Regions from separate parts of the Cronobacter condimenti 1330 genome, predicted to be linked through region 1. Evidence: predicted binding sites of a transcription regulator. Region 1 holds the regulator's gene; the other holds the start of a gene.
The links. Region 1 encodes PurR, which represses purine synthesis genes. Its sites were predicted from a motif close to CANGCAAACGTTTGCNTG; they were not measured.
Positions count from the first base shown of each region.

Region 2: a site for PurR is predicted at 4,935-4,952, ahead of rbsD (D-ribose pyranase). Genes of this name have one in related genera too.

Region 1 covers NZ_CP012264.1:1,941,000-1,948,433, forward strand. Annotated here, with positions in the region: gene AFK62_RS08905 (PTS sugar transporter subunit IIC) at 1-182, opposite strand, end outside; gene cfa (cyclopropane fatty acyl phospholipid synthase) at 377-1,525, opposite strand; gene punC (purine nucleoside transporter PunC) at 1,825-2,988, opposite strand; gene punR (DNA-binding transcriptional activator PunR) at 3,100-4,014, shown strand; gene purR (HTH-type transcriptional repressor PurR) at 4,033-5,058, opposite strand; gene cydH (cytochrome bd-I oxidase subunit CydH) at 5,351-5,440, shown strand; gene AFK62_RS08930 (MFS transporter) at 5,705-6,871, shown strand; gene AFK62_RS08935 (C40 family peptidase) at 6,950-7,434, opposite strand, start outside.
Region 2 covers NZ_CP012264.1:4,335,354-4,342,787, forward strand. Annotated here, with positions in the region: gene rbsR (ribose operon transcriptional repressor RbsR) at 1-100, opposite strand, end outside; gene rbsK (ribokinase) at 107-1,036, opposite strand; gene rbsB (ribose ABC transporter substrate-binding protein RbsB) at 1,103-1,990, opposite strand; gene rbsC (ribose ABC transporter permease) at 2,017-2,982, opposite strand; gene rbsA (ribose ABC transporter ATP-binding protein RbsA) at 2,990-4,495, opposite strand; gene rbsD (D-ribose pyranase) at 4,503-4,922, opposite strand; gene kup (low affinity potassium transporter Kup) at 5,104-6,975, opposite strand; gene ravA (ATPase RavA) at 7,196-7,434, shown strand, end outside.

The DNA of each region.
Region 1 (7,434 bases):
TGGGTGTCCGGCGAGAAGGGCGGAAAGATAAACACCAGCAGAAACGAACCGATAATCATAAACGGCAGGGCGGCAAGGAAACCGTCCCTGATCGCCACGACATGACGCTGCGAACCCATCGCGCCCGCCAGCGGCGTAATTTTGTTTTCAATAACATGGACCATACTCTGGTACAGACTCATGAGGCGTTTCCTTTATCAGGCAGGGGGAATGGCGCTCAGTGTGAAACAAAATGGAAACCGGTTTCCATGCATCTGTTGCTTGATTGTTGGCGGGATCACTTTTATTGAAGGAAACGTCGTGAAAGCGTGAGAAGTGTCACAAAGCGCGGAAACGACAGTGGCAAAAAGCCCCCGGCGTGCGCCGGGGTTAATGCTTATCGGGCAACGCGCAGGCCGTTTTCGACGCCGCGGCTGAACACCACCTGCCAGAGCTGAATATCCCGCGCACGGAATGCGCCTGCACAGGCATTAAGGTAGTAAGTGAACATGCGTTTAAAGCGTTCAGAATAGTTATCGGCGATATCAGGCCAGGCAGCCAGAAAACGCGCGTACCACGCCATCAGCGTTTTGTCGTAGTCAGCGCCGAAATTGTGCCAGTCTTCCATCACAAAATGCGGCTCGCTGGCGGCGGCAATCTGGCGCGCCGACGGCAGGCAACCGTTCGGGAAGATATACTTATCAATCCACGGGTCGACATTATTGTCGGTCTTACGCGAACCGATGGTATGCAGTAAAAACAGCCCGTCAGGCTTCAGGTTGCGGTCAGCGACGTCAAAGTAAGTGGCGTAGTTTTTCGGCCCGACGTGCTCGAACATGCCCACCGACACAATACGGTCAAACTGCGCATCAAGATCGCGGTAATCCTGCAAAAGGATAGTTACGTCCAGCCTCTCACAGCGGTCCTGTGCCATTTTTTGCTGCTCGGCGGAAATGGTCACGCCGGTGACCGAAACGCCATAATGGCGCGCCGCGAACGCTGCCAGCCCGCCCCAGCCGCAGCCGATATCCAGCAGTGTCATGCCGGGTTTTAATTCCAGTTTTTCGCAAATAAGTTTCAGCTTCGCCTGCTGGGCGTCCACCAGGTTATCCGCCTCTTTCCAGTAGCCGCACGAATACTGCATGTAGGGATCAAGCATGCGGCTGAAGAGGTCATTACCAAGATCGTAATGCTCTTTACCGACAATCCAGGCGCGCTTTTTCGATTGCAGATTAAACAGGCGGGCGCCCAGAATGCGCAGCGTATCTTTAAGGTGATGGGGCAGCTGGTCTTCAAGCCCGGCGCGCAGCACTTTTGTGAAGAACAGGTCGAGGCGCTCGCATTCCCACCAGCCGTCCATATAGCTTTCGCCAAGCCCGAGTGAGCCTTCCTGTAAAACTCGCTTAAAAAAATCAGGGTTTTTCACCTGGATATCGGAAGGCGCAGCGCCGTTAACGGCGATCCCGGCCCGGCTGAGCAGTTCAGATGCGATGCGATACCAGTGGTTGTCCGGTATGCTGATTTCTTCTATACACGATGAACTCATAGCTTCTCCATCACTACTGTGATCAGAACCTTCAAAGAGCGTAGTCGCAATTTTCGGTGTGTGAGAAATATCACGGAAAGGTCCGTGAGCCTGATATCCGACGTAGAACAGAGGAAGGGGATGACCCTTGCCAGAAATGTCATTCCAAACAAAAACGGGAGCCAGCGGCTCCCGTTACTACATAATATTTATGGTAATTATCAAAGAGCCGCGAACCAGTATAGGCCTCGCTTTTCGATGATTCAACCGTTGATGGTTAGCAAGCTAATAACAAAAAATGCATATTATCGCTCGCCTGATTACCCCTGCGCGACGCGGCCTCCGCGCAGGTACCAGCCAAGCCACGCCAGCAGTACCGTTGACAGCATCACGCTGGTGGTGGAAAGCAGCGGCGTTGCCACAAGCCAGGAGACCACCAGACTCGCCACAAAACACAAGCCCAGTTGCAGCGTATTTTGCAGCGCCGCGGCGCGCCCGGTCGCCTGCGGGAATGGCAGCAGCGCCGCGGCCACCACAATAGGATAAATTGCGCCATTTGCCATCGCCATCAGGCAGAAGGGGATTAAGAGCGTGGTAAGCGTCACCGTGTCGCTTAACCCCACAAGCCAGGTCGCGACAACGCTCAGCGCGTAGCCCACCAGCAGCCAGGGCAGAAGTTTTTCTCCCTGCCATTTTTGCAGCGCGCTGCGACAACCGTAGCCGCCCACCATAAATGCAATTGTTTGCGGCACATAGCTCAGACCAATCACGGCCGGGCTGTACCCCATTTCGTGAAGGATAAACGGCGAGCCGGTGAGCCACGCAAAAAAGCTGGCGGAGCAGGCAGCATAGATAAGCACATTGCCGCTGTAAGCTTTAGAGCGCAGCAGCATGCCAAAGCTCAGCGGTACACCGTCGTGGTTGCCCTGCGGCGCGCCCGCAGGCAGACGCAGCGCCGGGATCATTAACACCAGCGTAATCGCAAACAGCACGACGAAAATCGCCTGCCAGTCAAAATGGTTCAGGATCCAACTGCCAAGCAGCGGTGCCAGTGCCGGAGAAAGTCCGACCAGCGGCATAATGGTGGCGAAGATACGGCGTGCCTGTTGGGCCGGGTAGCGGTCGGTCACCAGCGCCTGCCAGCTTACCGCCGCCGAGCAAACACCGACAGCCTGAAGGAATCGCAGCGCCAGCAGGGCGCCTGCGCTCTGCACCCATACGGTGCCAAGACAGCCTATGGCGAAAATCCCAAGTCCTGCCAGCAGCACAGGACGGCGGCCAAAGCGGTCAGAGAGTGGGCCCCAGACTAATTGCGCGAGCGCGAAGCCCGCAAGGAACAGGCTTAGGGAGGCGCTGATGGCCGAAGGTGCAGTGTGGAGATCCGCTTCGATGGCGGCGAACGCCGGCAGATACATATCGGTCGCCAGAAAACCAAGCACACTCAGCCCGGCGAGCCAGCAAAGAAATCCTTTTGTAGGTCGCATAACGTTAACTCACTTCTTAATACGCGAAAGAGCCAGGAGTGTACGGAGTGCAATCCGGCTTGTGAAACGCTAATATTTGCCGTTTCCGTTCAAATTTTTTGCAGGCAGAAAATGTGGTCCGAATATTCTCTTGAAGTGGTGGACGCCGTGGCGCGCAACGGCAGCTTCAGCGCGGCGGCGGCAGAACTTCACCGCGTGCCTTCTGCGGTCAGCTATACGGTACGTCAGCTCGAAGAGTGGCTCGCGGTAGCGCTCTTTGAGCGTCGGCACCGCGATGTGGTCCTGACGCCTGCGGGCAGCTGGTTTTTGCGTGAAGGACGTTCTGTTATCAAAAAAATGATGATCACCCGACAACAGTGCCAGCAGATAGCGAACGGCTGGCGCGGCCAGCTTTCCATCGCCGTGGACAATATTGTGCGCCCTGAACGTACCCGCCGTCTGGTACTCGATTTCTACCGACACTTTTCCGATGTGGAGTTACTGGTGTCGCAGGAGGTGTTTAACGGCGTCTGGGATGCCCTGGCCGACGGGCGCGTAGAGCTTGCCATCGGCGCCACGCAGGCTATCCCGGTCGGGGGCGGGCGCTTTGCGTTTCGCGATATGGGGGCGTTGAGCTGGCGCTGCGTGGTGGCGAGCCACCATCCGCTGGCACAACAGGCGGGCGCGTTGACTGACGATCAACTGCGCGATTACCCGTCGCTGGTGCTGGAGGATACCTCGCGCTCGCTGCCCAAACGCATCACCTGGCTTCTGGATAACCAACGGCGCGTGGTGGTGCCGGACTGGTACTGCGCTGCCGACGCGCTTGGCGAGGGGCTCTGTATCGGTATGGTGCCGACGCACTTTGCGAAGCCATGGCTTGATAGTGGGGCGTGGCACGCGCTGACGCTGGACAATCCCTTTCCTGATGCGGCCTGTTGCCTGACGTGGCGCCAGAGTGATGCCTCGCCCGCGCTGCGCTGGTTGCTTGATTATCTGGGGGACAGTGAAACGCTGAACCGGGAGTGGCTGCGGGAGCCTGCGTAAACAGGCTCCCGGCGGGGATTAACGACGATAGTCGCGGAACGGACCGTCCGCCACCGAGCGGCGTTCGATAAGGCGTGGATGCACCTCAATGGTCTGTGACTCTTCGCGTTTATTCACGATTCGGTCCAGCAGCATATTAAAGGCGGTCTGGCCCAGCGTCTCTTTTGGCTGATGAATTGTCGTCAGCGCCGGGCTAAAGAAGCGGGCGTTACGCACATTATCGTAGCCGATAATGGAAATATCCTGCGGCACGCGCAGCCCCATTTCATCCGCGGCGCAAATCGCGCCCATTGCCATGATATCACCGCCGCAGAAGACGGCTGTCGGGCGCTGCGGCTGCGAGAGGATCTGCTGCATCGCGCGGTAGCCGGATTCTGGCTCAAAATCGCCCTGCACAATCCAGTTTTCCGGCACGTTAATAGCTGCTTCTTCCAGTGCTTTCATAAAGCCGGAGAAACGTCCCACGCCGGTGTTGCGCTCAAGCTGGCCCGGGATCACGCCGATATCGCGATGCCCGCGCTCAATGAGATAACGACCCGCGAGATAACCGCCCTGAAAAGCGTTATCGATAACCGAGTCGGTGAAGTCCGCTTTGGCTTCGCCCCAGTCCATTACCACCATCGGAATGTGACGATACTCTTCAAGCGTTGCCAGCAGTGGCTCCGGGTATTCCGAGCACATCACCAGCAGGCCGTCCACACGCTTTTGCGCCATCATCGACAGGTACGCCCGCTGCTTTTCCAGATTGTTATGCGCGTTGCCAAGGATAAGCGTATAGCCTTTCGCAAAGCAGCTGTTTTCAACGGCTTCGATAATTTCTGCGAAATAGGGCGCTTCGCTGCTGGTCGCGAGTAGCCCGATAGATTTGGTGTGGTTCACCTTCAGGCTGCGCGCCACGGCGCTTGGCGAATAGTGTAATTCTTTAATCGCTGCCCATACCGCGTTGCGCGTCTCTTCCGCCACAAAACGGGTTTTGTTAATTACATGTGAGACTGTTGTTGTAGAAACGTTTGCTCGCTTCGCGACGTCTTTAATTGTTGCCATTAATAATTACTCCAGACCCCTGGCTGAGCCCTGTAAAATCACGGGTTAATCGTTTGCCTGTACACACCCCTGTGTGCCACGAGGGGACGTGCGGCATGCCGGGAAACGCGACATTTAGCGTGAGGAGGGGTCGATGGCCGGTACCGAATAAAGTAGCGACGAATTTTGGCTTATCTTTATCGAAAGGGGAAGAGGGAAAACGCATATCTGGTTAAATGTCGCAGGATTTTTCGGCCCGATTATGTAAAAATGCGCTCTACCTGTTTTTTGTGGGGTCTTTGAGGAGAATACCATGAGTACCGATCTGAAATTTTCGCTGGTGACGACTGTTGTTGTGCTGGGTTTAATTGTGGCAGGCGCGTTTACTGCCATCCTGCATTAAGCGTGTCGCGGGAGAACGCGTCCGTTCTCCCGCTCTCTTTATACAATTCCTGCGCTTAACGCACTTTCCTTCGCTGTTGCCTTTCTTTTTCACGTTATTCCCTTATGATTCGCTAATAACACTATTTGCGTAATCTTTAACATATACGCAATAATATTTTGCTGTTTTTGTTACTTATCGATTCGGTCTGAACATGCCATCCTTTCTGCGTCCTGCTGTTACGCCGGTGTATTCGGCGCTGTTGTACAATTTCTGGAGCAATTAATGAAAGTCAATTTCCCGTTACTGGCACTGGCTATTGGTGCTTTTGGCATTGGCACGACCGAATTTTCCCCGATGGGACTGCTGCCGGTGATAGCGAATGGCGTGAATGTGTCGATTCCCGCAGCCGGTATGCTGATAAGCGCCTATGCGGTCGGCGTGATGGTTGGCGCACCGCTTATGACGCTGCTGCTGTCGCATCGCGCCCGACGCAGTGCGCTCATTTTCCTGATGGCGATTTTTACCCTCGGCAATGTGCTCTCGGCCCTGGCACCTGACTACATGACGCTGATGGCGTCGCGCATCCTGACCAGTCTCAATCACGGCGCGTTCTTCGGGCTGGGTTCGGTCGTCGCGGCAAGTGTTGTGCCAAAACAGAAGCAGGCGAGCGCCGTGGCCACCATGTTTATGGGGTTGACTATCGCGAATATCGGTGGCGTTCCCGCCGCGACCTGGCTTGGTGAAACGATAGGCTGGCGTATGTCGTTTCTTGCGACCGCCGGGCTTGGGCTGGTGGCGATGGCGAGCCTCTGGTTCTCCCTGCCCAAAGGCGGCAGCGGCGAGCGTCCGGATGTGAAAAGCGAGCTGACGGTGCTGATGCACCCGCAGGTGGTAAGCGCGCTGCTGACCACGGTGCTTGGCGCCGGCGCGATGTTCACGCTCTATACCTACATCGCGCCGGTGTTGCACCACATCACTGATGCCAGTGCGGCATTCGTGACCGCAATGCTTGTGCTGATAGGCGTCGGGTTTTCCATCGGCAACTATCTGGGGGGCCGCCTCGCGGATCGCTCAGTGAGCGGTACGCTGAAGGGCTTTCTGCTGCTGCTTATCGTTATCATGGCAGCGATCCCCTGGCTTGCGAAAACCGAAATCGGCGCGGCGATCGCCATGGTGGTCTGGGGAGCAGCGACGTTCGCTGTGGTGCCGCCGCTGCAGATGCGCGTGATGCGCGTGGCCAGCGAAGCGCCGGGACTGTCCTCTTCGGTAAATATCGGTGCGTTTAATCTTGGCAACGCGCTGGGTGCGGCGGCGGGTGGTGCGGTCATTCATGCGGGGCTTGGCTACAGCGTGGTGCCGGTCATGGGGGCGCTGATTGCCGCACTTGGCTTACTGCTGGTGCTGCTTTCCAGCCGCCGGGAGGCGCAAACGGCGTGCCGTGTTGAATAATGCCAGCACGTCATAAAAAGCAAAACGGAGAAGGGGGACCTTCTCCGTTTTTTTATGATCACGGTAACGTGAGTGCGGTCAGCGGATCGTACGTGGGGTCATCACGCGGCGGGCGCCGACGTAATGGCGCTGCCAGTAATCTTCGCTCAGTGAGGTTATCTGGATTTCCTGACCGCTGCGCGGTGACTGAATGAATTTGCCGTTACCAACATAAACGCCCACGTGGTCCGCCGTGCCGCGGCCCTGGGTGCGGAAGAACACCAGATCGCCACTTTCCAGCTCGCCGCGGTTCACCGGCGCGGCATCACGCAGGTGATACATTTCGTTCGCCGTGCGCGGGATGCGGAATTTCACCAGATCTTTATAGGCGTACCAGACGAGACCGCTACAGTCGAACCCGGTACGCGGTGAGGTACCGCCCCAGTGATACGGCTTGCCAATCTGGTTCATCAGTTTGTTCATGGCCGTCGTCTGGGCTTTTTTCACGCGCGCTTTATGCGCGTCCGCAATGGTCAGCGGCCCGTTCACACATTTAGTTTTGCGATTTTTGTGGGTCTTAGCGC
Region 2 (7,434 bases), 2.0 Mb from region 1:
CACGGATCGCCTCGCTCACAAAGCGGTCTTTGTTAATAACGTGCGAGACAGTTGAGGTGGAGACACCCGCAAGGCGGGCGACATCTTTCATTGTCGCCACGATGGCCTACCCCTGCTGTTGTATAAAGGCGTCGATCTCATCGCGCCACGGGACGGAAGGTTGCGCACCAGGGCGCGTTACTGCAATCGCAGCAGCGGCATGAGCGAAGCGGATAGCCTTGAGCATCGGCGTGCCCTCCAGCAGCGCGGTAACCAGCGCGCCATTAAATGTGTCGCCTGCGGCGATAGTGTCGACAGCCTTCACGCTAAAGCCTGGCACGCGTTGCCCTTCGCCTTTAACGCTCAACCAGACGCCACGGCTGCCGAGCGTAATGATGACTGTTTCAATGCCTTTCTGGTGCAGTACGGCGGCCGCCTGCGCGGCGCTGTCATCACTCGTGACTTTCACGCCGGTCAGCTTTTCTGCCTCGGTTTCATTCGGCGTAATAATATCCACCAGCGCCAGCAACTCATCAGAGAGCGCACGAGCAGGCGCCGGGTTAAGAATAACGGTCGTCTGATGCTCACGTGCGATACGCGCCGCCGTCAGCACGCTTTCAACGGGCGACTCCAGCTGCATTAATAATGCGCGAGCATTCGCGATGCGCTCGCGCTGCTGTTCAACGCGCGCCGACGTTAGCGCCGCGTTTGCACCTGCATGAATGCCGATGACGTTCTCGCCTTCACCATTGACGAAGATAAGCGCCACGCCGGTCGATTCGCCAGCCACTGCGCTGACAGGCGTAACATCGATATTATCGCGGGACAGCTGCTGGCGGATACGCTCGCCGATATCATCCTCGCCCACGCAGGCGATAAACGCGATATCCGCGCCGCTGCGCCCGGCCGCGACGGCCTGGTTTGCGCCTTTTCCGCCAAACGCGACCTGATACTGGCGGCCAGTGACGGTCTCGCCCGGTGCGGGGAAGGCTTCGAGGTTAAGGATATGATCGGCATTGATGCTGCCGAGGACGACGAGATTGCCAGCGCTTTTCATGATGAGATCCCTATAAAGGCGCCACATCCTGTGGCGCATTGCCCTGCTTTTCTTTATGTATGGTTTTTATTCGATAACCAGCTTCAGGTCGACCGGGATACGGGCGCGAACTTTCTCGCCTTTCAGTACTTTATCTGCAGTCTGGACGCCAATAACGCCGATTTGCTCAGGCTGCTGCGCCACGGTCGCGCTCATTTTACCATCCTGAACGGCTTTAACGCCGTCCGCAGTGCCGTCGAAGCCCACAACCATAACGTCGGTTTTACCGGCTGTTTGCAGCGCGCGCAGAGCGCCCAGCGCCATTTCGTCGTTCTGTGCGAAAACAGCTTTTACATCAGGATGTGCGGTCAGCAGGTTCTGCATGACGTTAAGACCTTTGGTGCGGTCGAAATCTGCCGGTTGGCTGGCCAGGACGTTCAGCTTGTGAGAATCCACCGCTTGTTTAAAGCCTTCGCCACGCTCACGCGCTGCGGAAGTCCCTGCGATACCCTGCAGCTCAATAACTTTCGCGCCATCGCCTGCTTTCTTAGCGATGTAGTCACCGGCAATTTTGCCGCCTGCGATGTTGTCAGAAGCGATATGGCTGACCACCTCGCCCTTCGCTGCCATACGGTCCAGCGTGATCACCGGAATTTTCGCCTGGTTTGCCATCTTCACGGCGTTACCTACCGCATCGGAATCGGTTGGGTTAATCAGCACCAGTTTGGCGCCGCGAACGGTCAGGTCCTGCACGTTCGCCAGCTCTTTTGCCGGGTTGTTCTGGGAATCCAGTACAACCAGCTCGTAACCCAGTTTTTCCGCTTCTTTCTGCGCGCCATCTTTCAGCGACACAAAGAACGGGTTGTTCAGCGTTGAAACGACCAGAGCGATAGTGTCTTTCGCCATTGCGTTCGCGCTGACGGTCGCGCTTAACGCCACGGCGGAAACCAGTGTAGCCAGCTTTTTCATATTCATAATCAGATGTCCTGTTGAGTAATGAGTTACTGCTTTTTGTTATCCACCAGTACCGCCAGCAAAATGACCACTGCTTTGACGATCATCTGGTAATAGGGAGAAACACCTAAAAGATTCAGACTATTATTCAGGAAACCGAGGATCAGCGCGCCGATCAGCGTCCCAACAATGCGACCTTTACCACCTGCAAGACTGGTACCGCCAAGCACTACCGCGGCGATAGCATCCAGTTCATAACCCACGCCTGCCAGCGGCTGAGCGGAGGAAAGACGCGCTACTTCAATCACACCCGCCAGTGAGGCCAGCAGGCCCGACAGCGAATAAACGATAATTTTGATTTTGTTAACGCTGATACCTGAAAGGCGTGTCGCCGCTTCGTTACCGCCCAGTGCATAAATATAGCGGCCCAGACGCGTGTGGTGCAGCACATACCAGGTCACCAGGAACACCAGCGCCATAATCCATACAGGCGTCGGGATGCCCAGCGGTCGGCCAATGCCGAACCAGCCAAAGAGATCGCCGTTATCGTTAAAACCGGTACTGACAGGACTACCGTTGGTGTATTCAAGCGTCACACCGCGCAGCAGCAGCATCATGACCAGCGTTGCGATAAACGCCTGGACGCGGCCTTTCGCGACAATCGCGCCGGTCACCGCACCGATAGCGGCACCAAGCGCGAGGGCGGCCGCTACCGCCACCAGCGCGTTGACCTCAATACCGACGAGCGAGGCGGCGACCGCCCCGGTGAGCGCCAGCAAGGAACCGACGGACAGATCGATCCCGGAGGTTAAAATCACCAGCGTCATCCCCACCGCCATAATGGCGTTCACCGAGGTCTGCTGGAGAATATTAAGCAGGTTATTAACGGTAAAGAAATTGGGGCTCAGAGTGGAGACAATCGCAATCAGCACCAGCAGGGCTATCAGCGACTTTTGCTCCATCAGCCACGCTTTTGTAAAAAAGCGACGAGTCGCAACGGTCTGGGTAGTCATACGTCTTTTACTCCTGGGTCACGCGATTGAGCTTGCCGACAGCCGCCGCCATCAGCAGTTCCTGGGTGGCCTGCTCGCGTGTGAATTCACCGCCGAGATGCCCTTCATGCATCACCATGATGCGATCGCTCATCCCCAGCACTTCCGGCATCTCTGACGAGACCAGAATGATGCTCAGCCCTTCGGCTTTGAACTGGTTAATGAGCTGATAAATCTCTTTTTTCGCGCCAACGTCAACGCCACGGGTTGGCTCATCAAGAATGAGCACTTTAGGGCGAGTCATTAATCCGCGGGCAATCGCCACTTTCTGCTGGTTACCGCCGGAAAGCAGGCCAATAGCCTGATCCATAGAAGGCGTTTTAACATTGAAGAGACGAATAAAATCGCCCACTGCCTGCTGCTCATCGTGATGTTTCAGGCTGCCGCCGGCGCGACTGAAATAACGCAGCGCGGTCAGCGACATGTTCTCTTTCACCGACATGCCGAGCACCAGGCCGTCACGTTTACGGTCTTCGGAGATATAGACGATGCCATTCGCCAGGCCGTCCTGCGGCGAGCGCGTCACCACGTCGCGGTTATCCAGCGTAACGCTGCCGCCACTACGGGGCAGCGCGCCGTACAATACTTTCATCAGTTCGGTACGCCCGGCGCCCATTAGCCCGGACACACCCAGAATTTCGCCCTGACGCAGCGTAAAGCTCACGCCGTCAACGCCCGGCCCGCTAAGATTATCGACCTTGAGGCGAACTTCACCTGACGCTTTGTCGAGATGCGGATACTGATCTTCAAGCTTACGGCCGACCATCATTTCGATAAGCGTCTCTTCCGTCAGCGAGCTGACCTCACGCTCGGCGATAAACTGGCCGTCACGCATCACCGTCACGTCATCGCAGATCTCAAAAATCTCTTTCATGCGATGAGAGATATAGACGATGCCGCACCCCTGCGCTTTCAGTTCGCGAATGGCGCGGAAAAGAGAATCTGTCTCGGTATCCGTCAGCGCGTCGGTCGGTTCATCCATAATGATGACCCGCGATTCAAAGCTCAGGACTTTGGCTATCTCCACCATTTGCTGATCGCCAATCGACAGATCGCCCACCAGCCGACGGCTGTTAAAGCGCAGATTAAGCTTCGCCAGCAGTTTGTCCGCCTCGGCGTACATCTTTTTCCAGTCGATTTTGCCGAAACGGCTGACAAACTCGCGGCCCAGAAAGATGTTTTCCGCAATGGAAAGCTGGGGGATCAGGTTCAGTTCCTGATGAATGATACCGATGCCGGCTTCCTGCGAGGCTTTCGGGCCGCTGAATGCGGTCTCCTGACCGAGCCAGACCAGTGACCCGGCGTCGCGGGTATAAATGCCGGTCAGTACTTTCATCAGCGTGGATTTACCGGCACCGTTTTCGCCCACCAGCGCCATCACGCGTCCGGCATAAACGTTCAGCGTCGCGCCCGAGAGCGCCTTGACGCCGGGGAAGGATTTATCAATGCCTTTGAGCTGGAGTAAGGGTTCCATGTTGGCCTCAGAATGTGACGCCAGCGCAGAGAATGATATTCGCATACGGGGAACATTCCCCGCTGCGAATGACCGCCTGACTGTCTGCGGTTTTTTGTTTGAACTGTTCATGTGTCACATAGTGAACAGTGATGGTATTTCCCTGGTGTTGCTGCAGCTGCTCGATCTGACCGAGCAACGTTTCGTGGAGCGTCGGATTATGCTGTTTAATCTCTTCTGCAAGGATCGCCGCTTCGACCTGCATTTCACGTGTCACGACATCCACAATTTGTAAGAACCCCGGCACACCCTGGGTGAGCGCAAGATCGATACGTTGAGTGGTTGACGGGATTGGCAGCCCGGCGTCGCACACCACAACCGTGTCGGTATGGCCAAGACGCGAGATGACAGAGGAAATGCCGGAATGAAGAACGGTGCCTTTTTTCATTTTATGCTCCATCAGCGAAACGTTTCGCTGATGGAGAGTGTATCCAGGAGAAAGAACAATAAACAAACATCACGTTGCGAAACTGTGATCGCCATCGAAACGTTTCGCTTAAGGCAAAAACTCATGCCCCGGAACCAATGAAAAACGCCTTCCGGTAGTCGGAAGGCGTTTCACTTAAGGATTAAATCTCAACCTGTGTGCCCAGCTCAATGACGCGGTTAGGTGGGATCTCAAACTGATCCGGCGCCCGGAGCGCGTTGCGCTGCAACAACAGGAATAGCTTGCCGCGCAGGCGTAAATACCAGGGCCGTTTATCGCCGATGATGAGCGACTCATGGGACATAAAGAAAGAGGTTTCCATCATCCGACAACTTAAGCCTTCAAGCCCGCAGCGGTGAAACACTTCTTCGACGTTTGGCGTTTCGCGCCAGCCGTAGCTTGCCACTACGCGCCAGAATGTCGGCGAAAGCTGTTCGAGCTGAACGCGTTTTACGTTATGGACGTAAGGCGCATCTTCGGTACGCAGCGTCAGCAGAATAACGCGCTCATGGAGCACCTTGTTGTGTTTGAGGTTATGCAGCAACGCAAACGGAATAACGTTTAGCGCGCGGGACATATATACCGCTGTGCCCGGCACACGTACCGGCGGTGATTTCTCAAGAGAAGTAATCATCGCATCCAGCGAATTGCCATGCTCGTGCATCCGGCGCAAAAGACGGAAACGCTCGCTTTTCCAGGTGGTCATGATAATGAACATCACCAGGCCCAGGCTCAACGGCAGCCAGCCGCCGGAGAAGAGTTTCTCCAGGTTCGCCGAGAACAACGGCACATCGACGCACAGAAACGCCACGACCATCAGGCCCACCAGAATGCGATTCCAGTGCCAGTTTTTACGCGCCGCAGTGCTGAAGAGAATCGAGGTCAACACCATCGTCCCCGTCACCGCGATGCCGTAAGCTGCTGCGAGATTACTGGAATGCTCAAAGCTCACGATGACAATCACCACCGCGAAATAGAGCATCCAGTTCACCACCGGAATGTAGATCTGGCCCGACTCCATTTCAGAGGTATGAATGATGCGCATCGGCGAGAGATACCCCAGACGAACGGCCTGACGCGTCAGGGAGAAAACGCCCGAAATCACTGCCTGCGAGGCGATGACCGTCGCGAGCGTCGCCAGGATCAGCATGGGAATCAACGCCCAGTCCGGTGCCAGCAGGAAGAACGGGTTTTTAATCGCCTCCGGCGTTTTCAGCAGCAGCGCGCCCTGCCCGAAATAATTCAGCACCAGCGACGGCAGCACCACGGAGAACCACGCCAGACGAATCGGCAACTTCCCGAAGTGCCCCATATCGGCATACAGCGCTTCAACACCCGTAATCGAGAGCACAACAGCCCCAAGCGCGGCAAACGAGATGGCTTTATATTCAAGGAAGAAATGTACCGCCCAAACCGGGTTCAGCGCCTGTAGCACTTCCGGGTTGTTCATAATGCCGCGCGCGCCCAGTACCGCCAGAATCAAAAACCAGACCAACATAATCGGCGCGAAGAGCTTCCCTACCATGCCGGTGCCGTGTTTCTGAATAACAAACAGCAGCGTCAGGACGATAATCGATAGCGGAACAATATACGGATCCAGCGAAGGTGCGGCGATTTCAAGCCCCTCTATCGCCGACATCACCGAAATCGCCGGGGTAATGACGACTTCGCCATAAAAGAAGCTACCGCCAATGAGACCCAGGATCACCAGCACTGACGTCATACGCGCCGAGGTATTGCGACCCGCGAGCGACATCAGCGTCAGAATACCGCCTTCGCCAGCGTTATCTGCACGCATAACGAAAGTCAGATATTTAAAAGAAACAACAAAAACCAACAGCCAAAAAATTAAAGAAAGGAAACCGAAAACGGCGTCCCGCTCCACGCCAAAACCAAATTGCCCGGAAAGACACTCTCGTAATGTATAAAGCGGACTGGTGCCGATATCGCCATACACCACCCCGATAGCTGCAAGCGTAATGGCTGGCAACGATTGTTTATTCTCAGTGCTCATAGACTAGTCTTCGTTGAAATCCCGTGTGCGCTTAGTCCCTTGGCCCACAAAAAGCGCACAGTATGCACGATTCATTTAAAAATCGTACCCCTCAATCACCGAGTCTTTACCCAAATCAAGCCAAATAGATAATGGCATCAATCCATTATCAGCATGAATATGAAACGTCTATACTCGCACCAGAGACCAGGCGGCGTAGTCAGAATGCAGAGTAACTATTATGGCTCAACCCAATTTATTGGCGGAAAGAATTTCACGGCTCAGCGCAGCGCTGGAAAAAGGGCTGTTTGAACGCAGTCACGCCATCCGTATGTGTCTGCTGGCGGCGCTGAGCGGCGAGAGTGTCTTTTTGCTCGGCCCGCCGGGGATCGCCAAAAGCCTTATCGCACGACGGCTGAAATTTGCGTTCCAGCATGCGCGGGCCTTTGAATACCTGATGACGCGCTTCTCCACGCCGGA